DNA from 3 places in the Amycolatopsis halotolerans genome. Region 1 is predicted to be linked to each of the others. Evidence: riboswitches for the same ligand, from Rfam matches in the RefSeq annotation. Region 1 holds a riboswitch; each other region holds the start of a gene.
What was found. Region 1 has a riboswitch for S-adenosylmethionine ahead of ACFORO_RS13725 (aminotransferase class V-fold PLP-dependent enzyme). Riboswitches for the same ligand answer to the same signal wherever they lie in the genome.
Positions count from the first base shown of each region.

Region 2: another riboswitch for S-adenosylmethionine. It lies ahead of thrC (threonine synthase); the one in region 1 lies ahead of ACFORO_RS13725 (aminotransferase class V-fold PLP-dependent enzyme).
Region 3: another riboswitch for S-adenosylmethionine. It lies ahead of ACFORO_RS26865 (methionine ABC transporter ATP-binding protein); the one in region 1 lies ahead of ACFORO_RS13725 (aminotransferase class V-fold PLP-dependent enzyme).

Region 1 covers NZ_JBHRWI010000016.1:303,386-311,073, reverse strand. Annotated here, with positions in the region: gene ACFORO_RS13730 (hypothetical protein) at 1-316, shown strand, start outside; gene ACFORO_RS13725 (aminotransferase class V-fold PLP-dependent enzyme) at 529-1,860, opposite strand; SAM riboswitch class IV at 1,901-2,015, opposite strand; gene ACFORO_RS13720 (potassium/proton antiporter) at 2,112-3,590, opposite strand; gene ACFORO_RS13715 (ArsR/SmtB family transcription factor) at 3,690-4,385, opposite strand; gene ACFORO_RS13710 (penicillin-binding transpeptidase domain-containing protein) at 4,434-6,086, opposite strand; gene ACFORO_RS13705 (amino acid permease) at 6,158-7,549, opposite strand.
Region 2 covers NZ_JBHRWI010000043.1:57,309-64,996, reverse strand. Annotated here, with positions in the region: gene ACFORO_RS32320 (GNAT family N-acetyltransferase) at 1-199, opposite strand, end outside; gene ACFORO_RS32315 (helix-hairpin-helix domain-containing protein) at 1,014-1,571, shown strand; gene ACFORO_RS32310 (ComEC/Rec2 family competence protein) at 1,568-3,946, shown strand; gene thrC (threonine synthase) at 3,971-5,236, opposite strand; SAM riboswitch class I at 5,250-5,383, opposite strand; gene holA (DNA polymerase III subunit delta) at 5,515-6,486, shown strand; gene rpsT (30S ribosomal protein S20) at 6,642-6,902, opposite strand; gene ACFORO_RS32290 (DMT family transporter) at 7,297-7,688, shown strand, end outside.
Region 3 covers NZ_JBHRWI010000030.1:250,161-257,848, forward strand. Annotated here, with positions in the region: gene ACFORO_RS26855 (transglycosylase family protein) at 1-693, shown strand, start outside; gene rsmA (16S rRNA (adenine(1518)-N(6)/adenine(1519)-N(6))-dimethyltransferase RsmA) at 800-1,642, shown strand; SAM riboswitch class I at 2,221-2,311, shown strand; gene ACFORO_RS26865 (methionine ABC transporter ATP-binding protein) at 2,527-3,540, shown strand; gene ACFORO_RS26870 (4-(cytidine 5'-diphospho)-2-C-methyl-D-erythritol kinase) at 4,024-4,992, shown strand; gene ACFORO_RS26875 (ABC-F family ATP-binding cassette domain-containing protein) at 5,034-6,803, shown strand; gene ACFORO_RS26880 (PucR family transcriptional regulator) at 6,814-7,688, shown strand, end outside.

The DNA.
Region 1 (7,688 bases):
GCAGCAGTCCGCCCTAGCCGACTGCCACACCCCCATCCCCACCGCAGCCGACGCAGCAAAAGTCGCCTTCACCCACCTGGCCCAACTGCTCCTCAACGGACACCTCAGCGAACGCGCCCTGCTGAACGACCTGCACACCATCATCGTCCGCACCAACTACTCCGACAGCGTCGTCAAGCTGCCGTTGGCGCAAGTCTGGATGCTGGACGAAGAGTGGGACCAAGGCTGGGGACGCCCGGAAGAGCAAATCAAAGAGGCGGTCCGCGCAGCCTGCCAAGCCCAGCTAGACCACACCAGCCAGACAAACCCAACCTGACCACACCCAGCCAGACAAACCCAACCTGACCACCACGCGGGATCGCGCCGGCGTTTGGGGGCTGAGCGGCGTGACAGGCCGAAGGCCCCTCACGCCGCTCAGCCCCCAAACGCCGGCTTAAAAGCGATCCCGCCCGCGGCGGCGAAGCCGACGCCAAAAACACAGCTGGTGAGAGACCCCCGAAACCCGCCCCCACCACCCCAGCACCACCATCAAGCACAAAACCCCGGCAACTCCCGCGTATCCCCCACCGGAGCCCACCGCCCATCAACCTTCGTGTACTCCCACCGAGCCCCCCGAGCGACAATCTGCCGCAACGCCAGCACCAACCGATCCACGTGCTCCTCGGTACTCCCCAACCCGAGACTCACCCGAACAGCCTGCTGCCCCTCCCCGCCGGCCTCGCGAATCAACCGCCGAGCAGCCACATGAGCACAGAACGCCCCGTCCCGCACCCCAATCCCGTACTCAGCCGACAACACCGCCGCCAGCCACCCCGGCTCAAACCCGTCGACGACAAAACTCACCGTGCCAACCCGATCCACCGGCGCGTCAAAGAACCGCAACTCGGCACATCCAGGCAGCCCGGCCAGCCCCTTCCGCAACCGCTCCAGCAACGCAGCCTCATGCGCCCCGACGGCATCCCACTGAGCCGCCAACTGCTCGCAAGCCACGCCCAACGCATACACCCCAACGGTATTGGGCGACCCAGCCTCGTGCCGCTCCTCGCCGCTGTTCCACACGACGGCTTCCTCAGTCACCAGCTTGGTCGCCCCGCCACCGGCAAGATAAGGCTCAGCGGCCCGCAACCAGTCGCTGCGCCCGATCAACGCCCCAGCCCCAAACGGCGCGTACAACTTGTGCCCGGACAACGCGACGTAGTCGACATCCAACTCCCGCAACGAAATCCGCCGATGCGGCGCAAGCTGAGCAGCGTCCAACGCCACCCGGGCCCCATGCTTCCGAGCCACCGCAGCGATCTCGGCCACCGGCAGCAGTTCGCCAGTCACGTTCGAAGCCCCAGCGACAACCACCAACCGAGGCCCCTGCGGACATTCCGCCAGCGCTTCGTCCACAACGGACACTGCGGCAAGCCGAGTCCGCGGCAACTGCACCCGCCGGACATTCGGCCCCCGCCACGGCAGCAACGCGGCATGGTGCTCGCTGTCGAAAACAACAACAGAAGTCTTACGCGGCAACGCTTTCGCCAGCAGATTGAACGCATCAGTCGTGTTGCGAGTGAAGATCACCGAGTCCCCGCTGCGAGCGTCCACAAACCGACGCAACACACCCCGGGTCCGCTCGTACAACCGAGTGGAAACCTGCGAAGCAAACCCAGCACCGCGATGCACGCTGGCATACCAGGGAATAAACTCGTCCACCGCCGAACGCACCGCGTCCAGACACGGCGCACTGGCCGCGTGATCAAGGTTGGCGTAACCGATGTCGCCGCCCGTCACCAACGGCACCCGCAGCGACGCACCGGCCACAGTGGGAACGGCGGGAACAACAGTTTCGGTGGACCGGTCGAGTGCGAGAGTCATGACGGCGCCTCCTCGGCGTTCCGGGGGACCCCCGGCGAGGGGCCCGCGCTTGCCCGTCGCGCTGCGCGACCGGCCTGGTCCTCACCCGGGGCACCCCACCGCGGTAGGAGGGTTGCCGGCCAGCAAGCCGGGGCTTCGTGCTGGCACTCATGACCTGAAACCGACGATAGCGGAAGACCAGCGAAAGAAACCAGACCCGTCTCGTGATCTGAGACGGCAGTCACAAGGAGAGTCCACAAAGGACAGAGAAGTCAGGCTCCGGATTCGCCGTGCCAGCGGGCCAGGCGACCAGCTCGGTCAACCGCCCGGATCCGCCGTTCGGTCGCGTCGCGGTCGGCGGCGGTCGTGACCACCAAAAGCTGGTCTTCGACCTGCAACCGGCTGGTTTTCTGCGGCGTGAAGCCTGCTCCCCCGCGCACCACGAGACTGACCGTCGCACCGGCGGGCAACCGGAGCTCCGACAGGTACACGCCGTGCAGCTTCGACCCCTTCTGGATGCGCACCTGCAGCAGTTCCGCGCCGAGTTCGTCGAGCGGCGCGGAATCGACCTCGATCTCGTGCGCCTGCGTCGCCTTCGCCAGCCCGAGGATCCGCGCGAGCGGGCTGAGCGTCGCGCCCTGCAGCACGGTGAGCACGATGACGAGCACGAAAACCGCGTCCACGAGCCGTTGCGCGCCGGGCACTCCTTCGGACAGCGGGATCATCGCGAGCACGATCGGCACCGCGCCGCGCAGGCCCGCCCAGGACAGGAACGCCTGGTCTCGCCAGGGCAACCGGAACGGCAGCAGCGACAGAACCACCGACAGCGGCCGGGCGAGCAGCAGCACCACGGCACCCGCCACCAAACCCGGGATGAGCGCTTCGAGCAGCCGGGTCGGCGACGCGAACAGGCCGAGCAGCACGAACAAGCCGATCTGCGCGAGCCAGCCGAGCCCTTCGGCGAACGACAGGGTGTCCGACCGGTGCGGCAGCTTCGAATTCCCGAGCACCAGACCGGCGACGTAGGTGGCCAGCAGGCCGGACGCGTGCGCCAGCTGTCCCGAGGAGTACGCGAGCACGCACACCGCCACCGTGGCGAGCGGGTACAGACCGGTCGCCGGGAGCGCGGCCCGGCGCAGCGCCTGCGCGCCCAGCCAGCCGAACGCGAGGCCGAGCACCAGGCCGGTGAGCAGTTCGTAGACCACCAGCAGCGGCAGCGACCAGTCGACCGCCTCGCCGGACGCGAGCACGACGACCGCGATGTAGGCGGGCGCGTCGTTGATGCCGGATTCCAGCTCCAGCGCGCCGACGAGCCGCTTGCCGACCCCGGCGGTGCGCAGCACGGAGAACACCGCCGCGGCGTCGGTGGACGCGAGGACCGCGCCCCACAGCAGGGCGAGCCGCCAGTCGAGGCCGAGCAGCCAGTGCAGAGCCGCGCCGGTGACCGCGATGCTGATCACCACGGCCACTGTGGACAGCAGGATTCCGGGCCCCAGCGAGGGTTTCACCGCGGACCAGCGGGTGGTGAGCCCGCCTTCGGTGAGGATCAGGACGAGCGCGGCGAGCCCGAGCGACTGGGTGAGCGCCGGATTGTCGAAGCGGATGCCGAACCCGGCCTCGCCGAGGACGACGCCGATCCCGAGATACAGCAGCAGCGACGGGAATCCGAGCCGGATGGACACCCGCACCGCGATGACCGAGACGACCAGAACCAGCGCGCCGACGCCCAGCACCATGGGAAGCTCGTCCACTCGCCCGCCTCCCTCCCGTCGCCCGCAGGCGTCCAGAATAGTGAGGCAGTGTCCGGTTCCCGAGCCCGCACCACCGATGCGGGGGACCACCAACGTGTGTTACGACGCCTGGGCGGCACTCACCGTCGCGAGATCGACACCGAGCGCGGCGAACGGACCCCGCGCGCCGGGCAAAACCCGGACCGCGCGCTGCTGGTCCCGCGTCAGCCATCCCGCCTCGACCGCCCGCTCCAGCACCGCCGCCGGAACCACGCCGGCGAGGTGCTCCCGCCGCTCTGTCCAATCCAGACAGTCGCGCAGCAACGGCCGCCGCGGCCGATCCGGGACCGGCACGCCGAGATCGGCCAGCACCTCGCGTCCGGTGTCGGTGAGCGCGAGCCCGTCCGACACGTCGATCAGGCCCCGATCGACCATCCCGTCCCGCAAAGCGACCCCGAGCGTCCCGGCCAGATGGTCGTAACAACTGCGCGCGAACGCCAATCGCTGCACTCGCAACGAAGTCCGCAGCCCGGACGGCTGTTTCAGTTCGGCATGCTGCGCCAAATGCTCGATCAACTCCGCAACCCGCGGATTCGCGAGCCGCACGTACGCGTGCCGCCCCTGCTTCACCCGGGCCACGAACCCAGCCTCGGCCAATCGCGTCACGTGCTCGCTGGCCGTCGAGACCGCGATCCGCGCCGCGGCGGCCAGTTCGCCGACCGTCCAGGCGCGGCCGTCGAGCAGCGCGAGGCACATGGTCGCGCGGCTCGGATCGGCGAGCACGGCGGCGACCTCGGCCAAGGCGACAGTTTCCATGGTCCTACGGTAGAGCGCGGATGCTTCGGCCGCGGCCGAACTGAGCCGCTACAGCGCGTCGAGGAACTTCGCGCCCAGCGAGACGGCCGGTTTGGAGTCGTTGGCCCCCTCCAGGAACACCGCGAACGCCAGGTCGCCGCGGTAGCCGACGAACCAGCCGTGTGCCTCCGCGCCGTCGCCGAACTGCGCGGTGCCGGTCTTGCCGAAGACCGAGCCGGAGTGCGACAGCCCGGTCGCCGTGCCGCCGGTGACGACCTCGCGCATCATCCCGCGCAGCGCCGACAGCACCGAGCCCGGCGGCGGGTTGTAGCCGGTGTTGACCTTGGTGCCGTCCGCCCACAGCCGCGGCACGACCGCGCGCCCGGACGCCGCGGTCGCCGCCATCACCGCCGCTCCCATCGGGCTGACCTGCACCTTTCCCTGGCCGATGCCGTCCTCGACCTGCTCGTCCGCGTTCGCCGCCGGGTCGACGCGGCCCAGCTCGGTGGACAGGCCGCTGATCCCGAAGTCGGCGTTGAGGCCGAACTGGGTGGCCGCCTTCGCGAGCCCGTCGGCGGGCAGCTGCGACGCGAGCCGGGCGAACGTGGTGTTGCAGGACTTCGCGAACGCCTTGTGCACGGTGGTCGCGCCGAGGTCGAACCCCTCGTTGGAGAGCGTGCGGGTGCCGATCCGGTCGGTCAGCGGGCACGGAACCGAGGAATCCGGCGTGACCAGCCCGGCTTCCAGCGCCGCGGTCGCGGTGACGATCTTGAACGTCGAACCCGGCGCGTACTGGCCGCTGAACGCCGACGCCGCGTTGGTGACGTTGCTGTTCTGCGCCACCGCGAGCAGATCGCCGGAAGACGGCTGGATCGCGACGAGGACCGCCTTGCCGCGATACCCGTCCACCGCCGCCTGCGCCGCGCTCTGAGTCGCGAGGCTGAGCCCAGTGGCAGCCGGTTTGTGGTCGCCTTCGGGGTTCCCGAAGAGCGTCTCCTGGCTCTTGCCCGACGCGTCCACGCGCTCGACCGCGAAGGCTTCGGACGCCTGCCCGTGCCCGGTGAGCGCCGAACGGAGCAGCGGGAACGCCTTGTCGTCAGCCAGTTTCAGCCCTCCGCTGCCGGAGACGACGAGCGGTTTGCCGTCGCGGTCGACCACGGCCGGAACGTCCGAGGACGCGATCGCCAGCCGCTGCCCGGCTTCGAGCTTCGGGTGCAGCACCGTCGGCGCCCAGTGGACCCGCCATTTGCCCTGCGCCTGGACGAGGCCGAGGTTGCCGGTGTACGTCCAGGTGTGCCCGGGGCCGAGGTTCCAGGTGACGGTGTAGGCCGCCGTGGCCTTGTCCCCCTGCGCCACGCCGACGTCACCGAGCTTGGTGGTCAGCTGCGTGGGCCGAAGCGTCGCCCACGCGTCCTGCAACGCGGACGAGGCGTCCGTCGGAGCGTCGGTGGCTTTGCTGGCCGTGTCGGCGTCCTTCGCGCCGAAGGCGAGCAGGTACGTGCGAGCTGCCGACGACGGGTCGTTCGGCTCCGCCGCCGTCGATCCCGGCTCCGGCGTTGCCGCCGTCGATCCCCCGCCGCGGAGCAGCACGAGCGCCGCCACCACGATCCCGACCACGGCCAGCGCGCCGCCGATCAGCACGCCCTTCTTCCCGGCAGGACTCACCGTCGCATCCCCCTCGCCCCACGCGGTCCGCCCGCGTCCCTGGCTCAGCTTGCCCATCGCTGAACGGAACCGGGCGTTACCTCGGACAACGCGACAAATTCGTGATCAATGCCGAGCCGTATAGGTCGTTATACAGTCTGGTCGGCCTTCCGGCGGGCGCGTTGCCACCAGATCCCGGCCACGACCAGCACCGCGACCAGGATTCCCGAGCTGATCAGCTGGATTCTGGCGTCGTGGTCGCCGAGCATCACCGCCAAGATGGCCACCATCGCGACAAGGGTCACCCACGTCAGGTACGGGAAGCCCCACATCCGCACAGTCAGGCTCTCCGGCGCGGTGCGCTCCAGTTGACGGCGCACCCGCAACTGCGTGCAGGCGACCAGGATCCACACGATCAGCAGCACCGAGCCGACCGCGTTCAGCAGGTATTGGAAGACGGTGTCCGGCCAGAGCGCGTTGAGCGCCACGGCCACGAAGCCGAACAACACCGAAGCCGCGACGGCGAAGACGGGCACGCCGCTTCGGTCCACTTTGGTCAGTGCGCGCGGGGCGTGTCCGCGTTGGGCCAGCGAGTACACCATGCGCGCCGCGCCGTACATGTTGGTGTTCAGCGTGGACAGCAGGGCGAACAGGATGACGACGTTCATGATCTGCCCGGTCGCCGGGATCCCGATGCGTTCGAGCACCGCGGCGAACGGGCTCTGTCCGGCCTGGACGCTCGTCCACGGCAGGAGCGAGACGATGACCAGCATGGAACCGACGTAGAACACCGAAATCCGCACGACCGCGTTGCGCACCGCCCTGCCGACGGCGTGCGCGGGATCGTCGGACTCCGCGGCGGCGATGGTCACCACTTCCAGGCCGCCGAAGGTGAAGACGACGGCGAGCAGTCCGGTGCCGACGCCCTGCCACCCGTTGGGCAGCAGGCCGCCGTGGCCGAGGAGATTGTCGGTGCCGACGAAGGACGTACCCGGAAGCACGCCGAGGAACGCGAGCACGCCGAGGACCAGGAAGGCCACGACCGCGACGACCTTGATCAGCGCGAGCCAGAACTCGAGCTCGCCGAACCGGGACACCGCGGTGAAGTTGATCGCGGTCAGCACCGCCATGAAGATCAGGACCAGCACCCACTGCGGAATGCCCGGCAGCCAGCTGTTGACGATGATCGCCGCCGCGGTGGCCTCGACGGCGAGCACGACGACGAGCGCGGCCCAGTACAGCCAGCCGATGGCGAACCCGGCCCACGGCCCGAACGCGCGCTCGGCGTGCACCGAGAACGACCCGCTGGCCGGGATCGCGGCGGCCATTTCCGCCATCATGCGCATGACCAGCATCGCCAGCGTGCCCGCGAGCACGAAGGACAGCACGATCCCGGGCCCGGCGAGCTTGATCCCGACGCCGGAGCTGACGAACAATCCCGAACCGATCACGCCGCCCATCGCGAGCATGGCGAGGTGCCGCTGGCGCAAGCCGGCGGCCAGCCCCTGGGCGGCCGGTTCGGCGGCGGCTTCTGAAGTCATGGGGAATCCCTAGCAGACGCTTCCCCGCGCGCAGGAGCCGAGGCTCGCCCGTCCGGAGTCACCGGCTGAGCCGCGTGGCTTTCCCCACTCCCGCTGAGGTCCGTGAGGGGAACCCTGAGGGAATCAGATTCCCTCAGGG
Region 2 (7,688 bases), on a different contig from region 1:
GCTCCTCGGCACGACCCCACCACGCGGCCCTGGCGACGAGTTCGCCACCGCGAAGCGCGACCCACATCCAGCCGGGCCTGCGGCGACCGGCGGCGAGGTCGTCGGCCAATTCGTGGTCAAGGGCGTAGGTGAGCTGGCAGAAAAGATCGAGTTCTTCCGGCCCGGTGATCGGGCGCAAGGTCAGGTCGGTGTGATTCACAGCTGCGGCATGCTCCCGTTCGACGGCTGACTGCCAGGTCTAGCGGATGACAGCGGCAGGTGCGAACGCTTTTCGACCCCCGGTGCTTTCGGCCAAACCCGCCAGTATGACCGCGTACTCCGACAAATTTCGGCGCGTCTCCGGCTGTGACAGCCGAGTTGTCCCCAAGGGGCGGGTTGTCCACAGATCGCGCGGAAGCCTCTCGCCGCCGAGCCGGCCGACGCCTAGCGTCGATCGTGTGTTCGAGCAGTCCGCCCGGGATCCGGGTACTCCCGTCAACGTCAGGCTCACCTGGCTCGCCGACCAGCTGGCCGTGGTCCCGCACACCGCCGGACCCGGCGACCGTCCGGCACGCCGCTGGCTGCCCCTCGGCCGTGCGGGCCGGTCAGCGCGCGGACGGTTGTCGGCAAGTGCAGACAGTCAGCTGTCCGTAAGTACGGAGCTGCCTGGCGTGCGCGGAGGATTGAAGCGCCCTGCCGACAGTCCCCTGCTGGCAGGTACGGACCACGCTGCACCTGACTCGATGCCGCACTCTCGAGCAAAGGGCCTGAAAGCCCGGCTGTCTGCAGTTGCTAACAGTTCACCGTTGCTGGACGGCCAGTCGGCGGCTGAGACGGGCTCCCAGCGTCTCTCACGGCCCACGGATCCCCGCGCCGGACTGTCTGCATTTGCCGACAACCCGTCGCCACCGGAAAGCTCGCTGCCCGGCGGCAAACTCGTCCGCAGCTGGCTGCCGGAACACACCGAACAGCGGTGGACCCGCCGCTGGCTCCCTGGCGCAACGGGCCTGCCGGGGCTCCTGGGCCGCCGAGGAATGATCTTCGCCCTGGCCTTGCTGGCGGCCACCGCCGTCATCGCCGGTGGCCTGGCGATTTTCGGCCGCTCGCCCGCAGCCGAAATCGCCCCGCAGCTCCCGACTGCCCGTGCGCAGGCACCGCATGCGTCGAAGACCAACGAGAACCTGGTGATCAGCGTCGTCGGCCAGGTGCGATCCCCAGGACTCGTCACGGTTCCATCGGGTTCCCGCGTCGCCGACGCCCTCCGCGCCGCCGGTGGTGCAAACCCGGGCGTCGACCTGACCGCGCTGAACCTCGCCCGCAAACTCACCGACGGCGAACAGGTGGCGGTAGGCGTCCCCGCCGCCCAGGCGGCACCAGCCGGTTCAGCCGCTGCAGCCAGCAAGATCGACCTGAACTCCGCGACCGCCGAACAACTCGACAGCCTCCCCGGCGTCGGCGAGGTCACCGCCCGGCGCATCACCGACTGGCGCACTCAGCACGGCGGTTTCTCGAGCGTCGAACAACTTCGCGACGTCGACGGCATCGGCGAAAGCAAATTCCAGAAGCTCCGCGAGCAGGTGACCGTGGGATGAAACTGGAAACCGAGGAAAAGCCGCGGCGTGACCACGATTTCCGCCTCGTTCCCGCTGCTGTCGCCGGATGGGCGGCCACCCTTGCCGGACTGCAACTCGGCTGGTGGGCCGCGACCGCAGTCGGAGCCGTAGCGGTCATCGGCGCGGTGGTGCTTCTAGCGCGAGGCCGTTCCCGATACGTAGGCGTCGGGGGAGCGTTGTTGCTAGTGGGGCTCATTGCCGCAGTGCCAACGGCCCTTCGCATTCACGACGCGGCATCCGACCCGCTGGGAGCCGCTGCTGCCCGTGGTGTCACTGCGACGCTGCGGGTCGAGATCAGCGAGCGCCCACGGCCGATCCACCAAGCTGGCTACGCCGATCAGCAGGCGGGCACCCGGTCAGTCGCGATCCCCGCCCGCGTCACCACGGCCACAGCGGACGGTCAGCCAGTCGAATCGACCGGCCGGGTTCTGTTGCTGGCACCGGTCGCGGGATGGAGCGGTCTGCTGCCAGGCCAGGAAGCGACGACGTCCGGTCGGCTCCTGCCCGCGCGCGGCGGCGAGCTGACCGCCGCAGTGCTCTCCGTCCGTGCCGCACCAGCCGACGTCGGGTCGGCCCCGTGGTGGCAGCGCGCCGCCGCGGCCCTGCGCAACAGCTTGCATTCGCTGTGCGCGGTCCTGCCGGAGGAACCAGCGGGGCTGCTGCCCGGACTGGTGCTCGGTGACACGAGCGCGCTGCCGCAGCGGGTCGAGAGTGAGTTCACTGCCTCGGGGCTCACCCATCTGATGGCGGTGAGCGGCGGAAATCTCGTCATCATCGGCGGAGCGGTCCTGCTCCTGTGCCGATTGGTTCGAGCGGGACCAAGGTTTTCCGCAGCAGCGGCGGGCACCTGTCTGGCAGGATTTCTCGTCCTCGTGGGTCCTGAACCAAGTGTGGTGCGGGCAGGCGTCATGGGCGGCATCGGGTTGCTCGCGCTGGCCCTCGGACGACGCGGTTCAGCGCTGCCCGCACTGGCCTTCGCGGTGTGCGTCCTGGTGGCGTGGGATCCGACGATGGCGGCGAATTTCGGCTTCGCGCTCTCAGTTCTCGCGACGGCAGGGCTGGTTCTGCTCGCGCCGCGCTGGGCGGATTCGTTGGTACGAAGGGGAGTTCCGCCCGGTTACGCCGAAGGCCTCGCTGTCCCGCTGGCCGCGTTCGTGGTCACCGCACCAGTCATCGCCGGGATGGCGGGCACGGTCAGCCTGGTCTCAGTCGTCACCAATGTCCTTGCGGCACCAGTGGTCGCGCCGGTCACCGTGCTGGGCGTGCTCGCGACAGTCGTCGGGCCGTGGTGGCCAGGTGCCGGGCAGGTGCTGGTCCACCTGGCGGACCCGGAGGCCCGGTGGCTGATCACCGTCGCTCGGCACGGCGCGAGGGCACCCGGTGCGGCGCTGTCCTGGCCTGGCGGCTGGTGGGGCGGATTGTGCGCGGCGGCCCTGCTGGTCGTAGTGGTGGTAGCGGCAAGATTTCGCCGGCTCCGGCTGCTGGTGGCGATCGGGCTGGTCGTCGTGCTGCTGACGGTCGTGCCAGCCAAAGTGCTGGCTCCCGGCTGGCCGCCGGACGGCTGGGCGATGGTGGAATGCGATGTCGGACAAGGAGATGCGGTAGTTCTGGCGATGGCCGAGCCGGGTCGTGCCGTGGTCGTCGACACCGGGCCGGAGCCGGGGCCGGTCGACGAATGCCTGCGGAGGCTGGGCGTCGAACGGGTGCCGCTGCTCGTGCTGAGCCACCTGCACGCGGACCACATCGGCGGTCTCGCCTCGGTATTCGACGGACGGGCAGTCGGCGCGATCGCGGTAGGGCCCGGACGTGCCCCTGCGTGGGCGTGGCAGTCGGTTTCCGGCGAAGCGCGGCGTCGTGGCGTGCCGCTAATGCAGTTGAGCGAGGGACAACGGCTGGAGTGGCCGGGATTGTCGCTGGACGTACTGGGTCCGCGCTACGCCACTACTCGGTCACCCGCGCTGCAGGACGGCACGATGATCAACAACAGTTCGGTGGTCCTGCGCGCGGACACCTCGGCTGGCCGGGTTTTGCTGACCGGAGACGTGGAGCTGGCCGCGCAAGCGGATCTGCTCGCCGAGGGCGTCGACCTGCGGGCCGACGTGTTGAAGGTGCCGCACCACGGCTCGAGGTATTCGCTGCCGCAGTTCCTCGCGGCGGTGCGGCCGCGCACGGCGCTGATCAGTGTCGGCGCGGGCAACGGGTACGGACATCCGAGCAAGTCCACAGTGGACGTTCTCGGGACGATGGGAGTACTAGTCACCCGGACCGATGTCGACGGCGACACCGCTGTTCTGCCCGCGGGGAGCGGACCGGCGGTCGCGCGCCGGGGTGAGCCCCGGGGTCCGCCGCGGTAGTGCGGCGGACCCCGGGCCGGTGCGTCAGTAGCCGAGCGCCTTGGCGACGGCCGCGGCGGACGGCGGCACGGTGGCCTTCGGGCCGATGTGGTTCTCGACCGCGTCGAGGGTCTTGAGGCCGTCGCCGGTGATGAGGAGGACGGTTTCGGCGTCCGGGTCGAGCTTGCCGGTTTCGACGAGCTTCTTCGCGGTCGCCACGGTGACGCCGCCCGCGGTCTCGGTGAAGATGCCTTCGGTGCGCGCGAGCAGCCGGATGCCTTCCACGACCTCTTCGTCGGTGACGTCCTCGATCGCGCCGCCGGTGCGGTTGACCACGTCGAGCACGTACGGGCCGTCGGCCGGGTTGCCGATCGCGAGCGAGCGGGCGATGGTGTCCGGCTTCACCGGCTGGACCACGTCGTGGCCGTTGCGGTACGCGGTGGAGACCGGCGAGCAGCCGGTGGCCTGTGCGCCGAACACCTTGTACGGGCTGGCGTCCACGAGACCGAGCTGGCCCAGCTCGCGGAAACCCTTGTCCACCTTGGTGAGCTGGGAACCGGAGGCGATCGGCACGACGATCTGCTCGGGGATCCGCCAGCCGAGCTGCTCGGCGATCTCGTAGGCGAGCGTCTTCGAGCCCTCGGAGTAGTACGGGCGGACGTTGACGTTCACGAACGCCCACTTCGGGTGCTCGCCGGCCAGTTCGGTGGCGAGCCGGTTGACGTCGTCGTAGTTGCCGTCGACGGCGATCAGGTCGCCGTCGTAGACCGCGGTGGTGAGGATCTTCGCGCGCTCGAGGTTCTTCGGGATCAGCACGACCGACCGCCAGCCGGCGCGGGCCGCCGCGGCGGCGGTCGCGTTGGCCAGGTTGCCGGTCGAGGGACACGCGAGGACCTCGAAGCCGAACTCGCGGGCCGCGGCCAGCGCGACGGCGACCACGCGGTCCTTGAACGAGTGCGTCGGGTTGCCGGTGTCGTCCTTGACCCACACGCTCTTGAGGCCGAGCTCCTTCGCGAGCCGGTCGGCGCGCACGAGCCGGGTACAGCCGGGTTCGGTGTTCGGAGTCTCCTCGACGGTCGAGGGGACGGGAAGGAGTTTCTTGTAACGCCAGATGTTGCGCGGGCCCGCTTCGATGTCCTCGCGGCGGACGCGGCCGAAGTCGTAGGCGACCTCGAGCGGCGAGAAGTCTTCGGCGGAGACGAATTCCGGAGCGAGCGGCTGCCGGTGCCCTTCTTCCTTCGACACCAGTTCGACGGCCGGACCGAGGTCGATCGTCTTGTTGGCGGAGGTGGCGCTGAGGGCTGCAGTCATCGCGAGGTTCCTTTCCTCATCTGCCCCGCCGAAGCGGGCCGGAATTGGCACCGTGGTCGTCAGCTATCCCGCGATCGCGGGATGACAGGCTGTACGCCGGTTGCCGGGGCTTCGTCGGGCCGTTCCCTCTGCCCCTCTGGATGAGCGGTATTCGATTGTCGGAGCGCCGGTGGGCGCGTCCTCGGCTACACCGTACGACATCCCGATCAGCTCGTGCCATGGAGGCGGCTCACATCACCGGGGCGGACGGTCCGGCAGCCGGGTGAGAAGATAGCGAGGTGACCACCGCACCCGCGCCGCTGCACCTCGTCACGGGCGAGGAAGAACTGCTCATCGAACGGGCTGTGCGAGCGTCCCTCGACGCGGCCAAGGCCGCGGACCCCACGGCGGATCTCACGCGGACGCGGGTGTCCGATCTCACACCGCCCGTGCTGGCTGAGCTGGTCAGCCCGTCCTTGTTCGCCGAGGGGCGCGTGATCGTGCTGGAGTCGGCGCAGGACATCTCGCAGGAGCTGTCCGACGCGGTCCTGGCCTACGTGAAGGCGCCGGCCGACGGCATCGTCCTCGTGGTCGTGCACAGCGGCGGCGGGCGGAGCAAGGCCGCGAAGGCGCTGCCTGGCGCGTTGAAAAAAGCGGGCGCGGAGATCACCGAATGCCCGAAGCTCACCAAGCCGGCCGAGCGCGAGGCGTTCGTCCGCAACGAGGTGCGCCGCGCGGGCGGCAAGATCGACGGCGCGGGCCTGATGGCACTGCTCGACTCGGTCGGCTCGGACCTGCGCGAACTGTCCTCGGCGGCGACGCAGCTGGTCGCCGACACCGGGGGAGTCATCGACGAGCAGGCGGTCCGCCGCTACCACACTGGACGCGCCGACGTGACTGGCTTCGCGGTCGCGGAGAAGGCCGTCGCGGGCGACCGGGCGGCCGCGATGGAGTCGCTGCAGTGGGCGATGCAGCTGGGCGTTCCGCACGTCCTGGTGGCGGACGCGCTGGCCGACGCGGTCCGCACGATCGCTCGCGTGTCCGCCGCCGGCCGCGGCAACCCGAACCAGATGGCGGGCGAACTGGGCATGCCGCCGTGGAAGATCCGCAAGGCCCAAGGCCAGTCCCGCGGCTGGGGCCAGGACGGCCTCGCGACCGCGATGCGCGTCGTGGCGCGGCTGAACGCCGAGGTCAAGGGCGCGGCGGCCGATGCGAACTACGCCCTGCAGCGCGCGGTCCTCGAGGTGGTCGCGGCCAAGGGAGATCGCTGACGCTCAGGGGACAGGCGGCCCTTATCGGCTGCCGCGCTCTCGCGATGGGGCACACCCCGCCGTCTGAGGGGGCGCGATCACCGGGCCCAGACCGACCTCAGGACACGGAAAAGGCCCGGCAGCCGAAGCCGCCGGGCCTTCCGGAAAGACTGCGCTCAGAGCTGGTTCGCGCGCTTCGCGAGAGCCGACTTCTTGTTCGCGGCCTGGTTGGCGTGGATGACGCCCTTGGTGACGGCCTTGTCGAGCTTGCGAGCGGCGTCGCGCTGCAGTTCGAGGGCCTTGTCCTTGTCACCGGCTTCGGCGGCCTCGCGGAACTTGCGGATCGCGGTCTTCACCGAGGACCGGATCGCCAGGTTGCGCTGCCGCGCCTTCTCGTTGGTGTCGATGCGCTTGACCTGCGACTTGATGTTGGCCATGGAGGCGTTCCTCTTTCACTCGGTGAAGGTCGCTGCCGCGTTCGTGTGGCTCCGGATCAGTCCCGAGGGACTGCCGGGCTTCCTCCCTGACGGAATGCCGCACGGCAACAGTCGAAAATCTTAACAGCCCTGCTCGCGGCCCTGGAGCAGGCCCCCGGAGCCGTTCGCTGTTCGGCATTCCGCCCTCGGCTCCGTTACGGTGGATTCCGGTAGTGCCTAGGGTTCCGTCGCCTGCCCGTGGTCCCGCAGAGCGGGTCGCGAAGACAACGAGGGCGGGCGGGCCTGGTCCGAGCGGCACCTTCGGCGGGACACCGAGCCCTGCCGTTCATCTGACGGGACAAAAGCCTGGAGGACCCGGTCTTCAGCGTGCGCTGAAAACCTGAAAGGGTCGCAGATGAACACCACTGCCCTCGCCATGGTCCTCGTCGCCGCGGTCGTGCACGCAGTGTGGAATCTCGCCGCCAAACGGGTTTCCGCCGGCGGTCCGCGATTCGTCTGGCTGTACTACACGGTTTCCGCGGTCGCGATGCTCCCGGTGATCGCGGTCGCGCTGGCCGTCGAACCGGAACGTCCACAATGGACTTGGCTGCTCGCTGCGCTGGTCACCGCGGTCCTGCACGTGGTGTACGGGATCGTGCTGCAGCGCGGCTACGAGGTCGGCGACCTGTCGGTCGTGTATCCGCTGGCCCGCGGCACCGGACCGCTGGTGTCGGTGCTCGTGGCCGTCACAGTCCTGGGCGAACGGCCCGGCGTGCTCGGGCTGATCGGTGCCTTCCTTGTCGTCGC
Region 3 (7,688 bases), on a different contig from region 1:
GGCTCGACCGTCCAGGTCAAGACCCTCAAGCACATCACGCTCTTCGACGGCACCAACGCGCCCCGCCAGGTGAGCACCAACGCGGTGACCACCAAGGAGTTCGTCTCCGACCTGAAGCTGAACCTCGGCCCGGACGACGCGGTCGACGGCGGCCTCGACGTCAGCCTCAAGAACGGCGCCGAGGTCCACGTCAGCCGCATGGGCGTGTCGATGGTCAACCAGGAAGAGGCCATCGACCCGGACGTGCAGAAGGTCGACGACCCGACGCAGCTGCAGGGCCAGCAGAGCGTCGAGGACCCGGGCACGCCGGGCAAGAAGCTGGTGACCTACAAGGTCACGAAGAAGAACGGCGAAGAGGTCTCGCGCGAGCAGATCTCGGAGAAGACCCTGGTCGAGGCCAAGGCCAAGATCATCAAGGTCGGCACCAAGAAGCCGCCGGCCCCGGCCATCGGCGACACCGGCGCGTGGGACCGCATCGCGCAGTGCGAGTCGGGCGGCAACTGGTCGATCAACACCGGCAACGGCTACTACGGCGGCCTCCAGTTCGACAAGCAGACCTGGGCGGCTTACGGCGGCACGCAGTACGCGCCGACGGCCGACAAGGCCACCCGCGAGCAGCAGATCGCGACCGCCGAGAAGGTGCGCGACGCGCGCGGCGGCTACAGCGCCTGGGGATGCGGCTACAAGGCCTGAGCACCCTCTGTTTTTCCGGCAGGCGGCCGTGAGCTTCGCGCTCACGGCCGCCTGTTTTCGTACGCCGCGTTGTCGTCGCCGCGACCGCGCTGGGTAGGCTCGTCCGGTGGTGGAACTGCTGGGGCCTGCCGAAATCCGCGGGCTGGCCGATGAACTCGACGTCCGGCCCACGAAGAAGCTCGGGCAGAACTTCGTGCACGACCCCAACACGGTCCGCCGCATCGTCGAACTCGGCGGCGTGCGGCCGGGGGAGGTCGTGCTGGAGGTCGGGCCCGGCCTCGGGTCGCTGACACTGGGCCTGCTCGCCGCTGGCGCTCAGGTCGTCGCCGTGGAGATCGATCCGGTGCTGGCCGCCCGTTTGCCGCGGACAGTCGCCGAGCGCGCCCCGGAGGCCGCGGAGCGGCTGACCGTCGTCGGCGCCGACGCGCTGCGCGTGCGGGCCGCTGATCTCCCGGCTGAGCCGGTGTCGATCGTGGCGAACCTGCCGTACAACGTCGCGGTGCCGGTGGTGCTGCACCTGCTGGCCGAGCTGCCGTCGCTGTGCAGCGGGCTCGTGATGGTCCAGACCGAGGTCGCGGATCGGATGGCGGCCGGACCGGGCAGCCGGACTTACGGCGTGCCGAGCGTGAAGCTCGCTTGGTACGGACCGGCGCGCAAGGTCGCCGCGGTGCCGCGCGCGGTGTTCTGGCCGGTGCCGAACGTCGATTCCGCACTGGTTTCGTTCACTCGGACCGACCCGGTGTCCGGGGTGGATCGCGCGCGGTTGTTCGCGGTGGTCGACGCGGCGTTTTCGCAGCGGCGCAAGACTTTGCGGGCCGCGCTGGCGGGATGGGCCGGTTCCGCGGAGCGGGCTGGCGAGTTGCTCGCCGAAGCGGGGATCGACCCGAAGACGCGCGGGGAGCAGCTCGACGTGCACGCGTTCGCGCGGATCGCGGCAGCCGGGAACTGACCCCCTCTCGCGGCGCTCGCTTGTGACGTCCAACTGCGGCGGCGCGGCGGGTATTCCGGATGCGGGGCGTTGATTTCGGTGCGTGGCTTGATGATCTTGCGTCGTCGCTGATCGTGGGTGATCCCGAGCCTCGCAGCTACTCTCGGTCATCGCGCGAGCGCGGCTGAAATGGCCGGTGACCTGTGACGGGCGGCTCGTCAAGGCCGTGGCATTCGGGGGAGTCTCCTTGCTCCCCGGCCCGGATTGTTCAGTCGCGCCAGTTCGAGGTGCTTCGCTTCGCTGACCTATCTCGACCCGATCGCGGACCCGGCGACCCGGGTGCCGAGGCCCGCGCGCGCCCGTCACTTGACAACGGGAAAACTCTTGTTCCACAAAGCTTCTTGATCGTCCACAGTGGAACAAACTAGTTCGCCGCGGCGGACCGGCGCGAGGGTTCCGCAGGTCGCGGCAATGTTCGGGAACCGAGGTTCCGGGTTTCCGGGTTCTGGACGAGGTGTTCCGGTATGCGGGCACCACCAGACGTGTGATCTGCACCAACGCGCTTGCGTTCAGCCAATGGGATCGGCTTTACTCGAAAGCGTCCATCCCGAGCGACTGAGAGACCTGGCTCGCCGAAGTCGCAGCAACCACCCTCCGCGGGGCAGGTGCTACCGCCAGGACCGATGGAGGCTGTTTTCGATGAAGAGGGTCACCCGCCCGCTCCTGCTGACCCGCCGGCGTGTAGTCGACGAAGGTCGCCGCTCGGTATGTGCGTGTCAACGCTCCATGGTCATCGCCTGATCGTCTTTTCCGCAGTTTCTTGCGCCGTCCACTGTGGACGGTAATTCGATGACGCCTGGCGCGCCCGGATCCGGCGCCGCGCCTCGTTTGCCTGGAGCCCTTTCGTGATCACTGTCGAAAACGTGTCCAAGTCCTTTCCCTTCCACGGAAATCGTGTCGCCGCACTGCGCGACGTGAGCGTTGACGTGCAAGCCGGCTCGCTGTTCGGAATCGTGGGTCCGTCCGGCTCCGGCAAGTCGACCCTCGCCCGTTGCATCGCGCTGCAGGAGCGCCCCGACCGCGGCGTCGTGCGGCTCGACGGCCTCAACACCGCGACCCTCGACGGCAAGCGGCTGCGGGAGATCCGCCGCCAGCTCGGGGTCGTCGGCACCAAACCGGAGCTGCTCGCCGAGCGCACCATCGCGGGCAACATCGCCAGCCCGCTGGAGCAACTCGGCGTCGACGGCCCGCAGCGGCGCAGCCGGGTCGGCTCGCTGCTCGACCTGGTCGGCCTCACCCCGCGCGCCGCGCAGAAGCCGGAAGAACTCACCGACGGCCAGCTCCGCCGGGTCGCGGTCGCCAAGGCGCTCGCCGCCGGACCGGCCGTACTGCTCGCCGACGACCCGACCGCCGGGATTTCGGCGGAAGACGCCGGCGCGGTGCTCGCCGTGCTCGACCGGGCGCGCGCCGAACTGGGCGTGACGGTCGTCGTCACCACGCCGGACGCCGACGTCGTCCGCCGGGTCTGCGACGACGTCGCGGTGCTCGACAACGGCGCGATCGTCGAGCGCGGCACGGTGCTCGACCTGATCTCGACGCCGGACAGCTGGACCGCGCAGGCGGTGCTGCCGTCGATCGAGACCTCACGCGCCCAGTCCGCGAAGTACGACCGCGCGGTCGACATCGTGCTGATCGGGTTTGCGTCGGTGGGTGCGCTGCTGCCTGAGGCGGCCAGCCGCTTCGATGTCGAACTCGCCACTATTGGGGGTGGCCTCACTCGTATTGGGGACACGCCGATCGCTCGGTTCCGGTTGGGGGTGCGCGGGGAGCGGGCTGAGGCTGCGCTGTCGTGGATCTCTGATCGGGGTGCGCATGTGAGTCAGGTGGCTCGTGGGCCGCAGAGTGTGGTTGCTGCTTGAGGGTTTGTTTTAACGTAAGGCGTTCGCGGGCCGCTCCGAGGTGGGGCGGCCCGTGGTGTTTGGGTTGGTAGGGCAGCTCACCAGCTGTGTTTTTGGCGTCGGCTTCGCCGCCGCGGGCGGGATCGCTTTTATGCCGGCGTTTGGGGGCTGCCCGGCGTGAGGGGCCTTCGGCCTGTCACGCCGGGCAGCCCCCAAACGCCGGCGCGATCCCGCGTGGTGGTCCTGATCGCCTTGCGGGTTTTGTGAGGTGGTTGATTTTCGCCACGGCGAATGCGGTCGGCGGTGTCGGGATGATCGGCGGCGCGGAAAGGGTGTGGCGGCTCGCCGGGGTGTGGCATCGGCTGTTCGTGGATCGGCACTGGGGCCGGCTTTTTGGGTCGGGTGTCCGGGATTTTGGGACGGGTGTCCTGAAGTTCCCCGTGAATCCGGGCGGGTTTTTCTCCTGGTGAGCCTTGGCGGGGCGGTGCCACGTAGGCTGGACGGGTGCTCGCAGTCGTTCCACCACCAGTAACCGTCCGGGTCCCGGCCAAGGTCAACCTGCACTTGGCCGTGGGGGACCTGCGGGCGGACGGGTTCCACGAGCTGGTCACTGTCTTCCAGGCGCTTTCGCTCACCGACGAGGTGACCGTCGCGGCCGCGGACGAGCCTGGGCTCGAGGTGTACGGCGAGGGGGAGCGCACGGTGCCCACCGACGGCACCAACCTCGCCTGGCGCGCGGCGTGTGAGCTGGCCTCCTACGTCGGACGGCCGGATGCGGATGCTCCGAAGGTGCGAATCGTGCTGCGCAAGGGCATTCCGGTCGCCGGCGGCATGGCGGGCGGGAGTGCGGACGCGGCGGCGGCGCTGGTCGGGCTCTCGTCGCTGTGGAAGCTCGACGTCACGCGCGACGAGCTGGCCACCATCGCCGGGAGTCTTGGCAGCGACGTGCCCTTCGCGCTGTACGGCGGCACTGCGCTCGGCACCGGTCGCGGCGAACAGCTCGTGCCGGTGCTCGCGCGGCACACGTTCCACTGGGTGCTGGCCTTCGACGAGGAAGGCCTGTCCACGCCCAAGGTGTTCGGCGAACTCGACCAGTTGCGTGCCGACGGGAAGCCGCCGCGGATCGGGTCGCACACGCCGGTCGTGGAGGCGCTCGCGTCAGGGGATCCTCGCCAGCTGGCCCTGCTGCTCGGCAATGACTTGCAGGCGGCTGCGGTGTCGTTGCGGCCCGGTCTGCGCCGCACGCTGCGCGCCGGGGTGAACGCGGGCGCGCTGGCCGGATGCGTGTCCGGCTCCGGGCCCACGTGCGCGTTCCTGTGCTCCGACGCGGAAACCGCGGTCGAGGTGGCCGCGGAGCTGTCCGGCGCGGGAGTGTGCCGGACGGTCCGGGTCGCGCACGGGCCGGTGCCCGGGGCCCGGGTGGTCGGCGGCGACGACGCGCCGCGCAACGCGCCGCCGCGCGTGCACGCCTGAAACCCAGCTTGAATCAACAGTCCACAGTGGAAAGGACCCGGATGGCCAACCTGGTCAACCTGGAATCGGTGAGCAAGTCCTACGGTGTGAAGCCGTTGCTGGACAACGTTTCCCTCGGGGTCGCCGAGGGGCAGCGCATCGGCGTCGTCGGGCTCAACGGCGGCGGGAAGACGACGCTGCTCGAAGTCCTTTCCGGACTGAGCGAGCCCGATTCCGGCCGGGTGAGCCAGGTGCGCGGCCTCCGGATGGCCGTCGTCACCCAGCGCACCGAGCTGCCGACAGGCAGCACGGTCGGCGATGTGGTGCTGGAGCGCTACGGAGCCGAGCACGAATGGGCCGCCGACGCGCGCGTCCGGTCCATTGTGGACGGCCTGGGCATCACCGCGATCGGCCTCGACACCCCGACCGCGAACCTGTCCGGCGGCGAACGCCGCCGCGTCGCGCTGGCCGCCGCGCTCACCGGCGAACTGGACCTGGTGGTGCTCGACGAGCCCACTAACCACCTAGACGTCGAAGGCGTGCGCTGGCTCGCCGATCACCTGCTGGGCCGCCGGATCGCGGTCGTGGTCGTGACGCACGACCGGTGGTTCCTCGACACCGTCGCGAGCCTTACCTGGGAGGTCGCGAACGGCCGGGTCGAGCAGTACGAAGGCGGTTACGCCGACTGGATTTTCGCGCGCGCCGAACGTGCCCGCCTCGCCGCGACCGCGGAGGAGAAGCGGCAGAACCTGGCACGCAAGGAATTGGCGTGGCTGCGGCGCGGCCCGCAGGCGCGTTCCTCGAAGCCGCGCTACCGCGTCGAGGCCGCCGAAGCGTTGATCGCGGATGTGCCGCCGCTGCGCGATTCCGTGGAGCTGATGGCGTTCGCGAAGCGCCGGCTCGGCAAGACGGTGCTGGAGCTGGAAGACGCTTCGCTGCGGGTCGGCGACCGGACGCTGCTCGACCACGTGACGTGGCGGATCGGTCCCGGCGACCGGATCGGTCTCGTCGGCGTGAACGGCTCCGGCAAGACCACGCTGCTGAAGCTGCTGGGCGGCGACGTCGAATCGCCGACCGGTCGGCGGGTACAGGGCAAGACGGTCGCACTCGCGCACCTGCGCCAGGAACTCGACGACCTGCCCGCCGATCTTCGCGTGCTGCAAGCGATCGAGCAGATCGCGGGCCGCGTCGTGTTCGGCAAGCAGGAGATGACCGCGTCGCAGCTCGGCGAGAAGCTCGGCTTCCCGGCCGCCCGGCAGTGGACGCCGGTCGGCGACCTCTCCGGTGGCGAACGCCGCCGGCTGCAGCTGTGCCGGTTGCTGATGGCCGAGCCGAACGTGCTGCTGCTGGACGAGCCGACGAACGACCTGGACATCGACACCCTGCAGCAGCTCGAAGACCTGCTCGACGGCTGGCCGGGCACGATGGTGGTGGTCTCGCACGACCGGTATCTGGTCGAGCGGGTTTGCGACGCCACGTACGCGCTCCTCGGCGACGGCAAGGTCACGCACCTGCCGGGCGGCATCGAGGAGTACCTGCAGCGCCGCGCCCGCGCGAAGGAGGCCGCGCCGCGTCGTGAAGCACCGGCTGCGGAGAAGACCGAGGCCAAGCGCAGCGCGGCGGAAACCCGTGCGGCACAAAAGGAATTGAGCCGGTTGGAGCGGAAGCTGGACCAGCTCGCGAAGCGGGAAGAGAAGCTGCACGCCGCGCTGGCGGAGGCGGCCACCGACCCGGAGAAGCTGATCGAGCTGAACACTGAGCTGAAGGCCGTCCTGGCGGAGAAGGACGACGTCGAGGCGCGGTGGCTGGAGACGTCCGAACTCGCCGAGTGACAATCGGCGGATGGACGACGACGTTCCGCGGCTGTCGATGCTGCGCGCCGACACCACGTCGGTGCTGCGGCTGATCGCGCATTTCGACGCGCTGACCGGCCTCGCGCCCGACGCGGTGGTCCGGTCGGCGGCGCTCGTCGCGGGCTGTCCGGTCGGTGCCGTCCTCGACAGCGAGCCCGTGTGGTTCGACGGCGCGGGCTCGCCGATTTCCGGGCCGCCACTGGACGACGTCCAGATCGACCGGCCAGCGCCGCATCCGCTCGACGTGGTCCTGCTCGACCAGCTCCGCCGCGCCCTGCGCACCATCCAGCCTGGCCCGCCGCTCCGGCTCGGCGAACCCGGCCTGCTGGAGATCGCCGTTTCTCCCCGCGAACAACGCCGGGATCGCTTGCGCGCACTGCACTTGCTCGGTTACGACCTCGACCAGCCGGTCATCGCTCTGGTGCTGGCCGGTGCCCCGGAAGACGGTCTCGACGCACTCGCCCGCGCCGGAGCCGGTCGGCTGCACCACCACCGACTGGGCCGCCTGACCCTCGCGCTGACTCAAGGCGGCCCGGCACCGCGCGAGTTGGCCGGACACTTGCACGACGACCTCGCCGCCCGCCGTCCCGCATCGACCGGCCTGGACCGAGCCGTGGACGTCTGGATCGGCATCGGCGAGCCAGCCGCGCCAGCGGACGCACCCGTGTCCTGGCACCAAGCCCGCACCGCGCTGCGGTTCGCTTCGTCCACTGTGTTCGGTCGCCGAGCCGTGCCATACGGACCACTCGGAGTCCTTGTCCTGCTTGCGGAACTGCCGCCGTCTCAGCTCGCGGCGACCCCAGGCGTCGCGGCGCTCGAAACCCACGCCCGGACACCCGGCGGCGCACTCGACGTCGAAGCGCT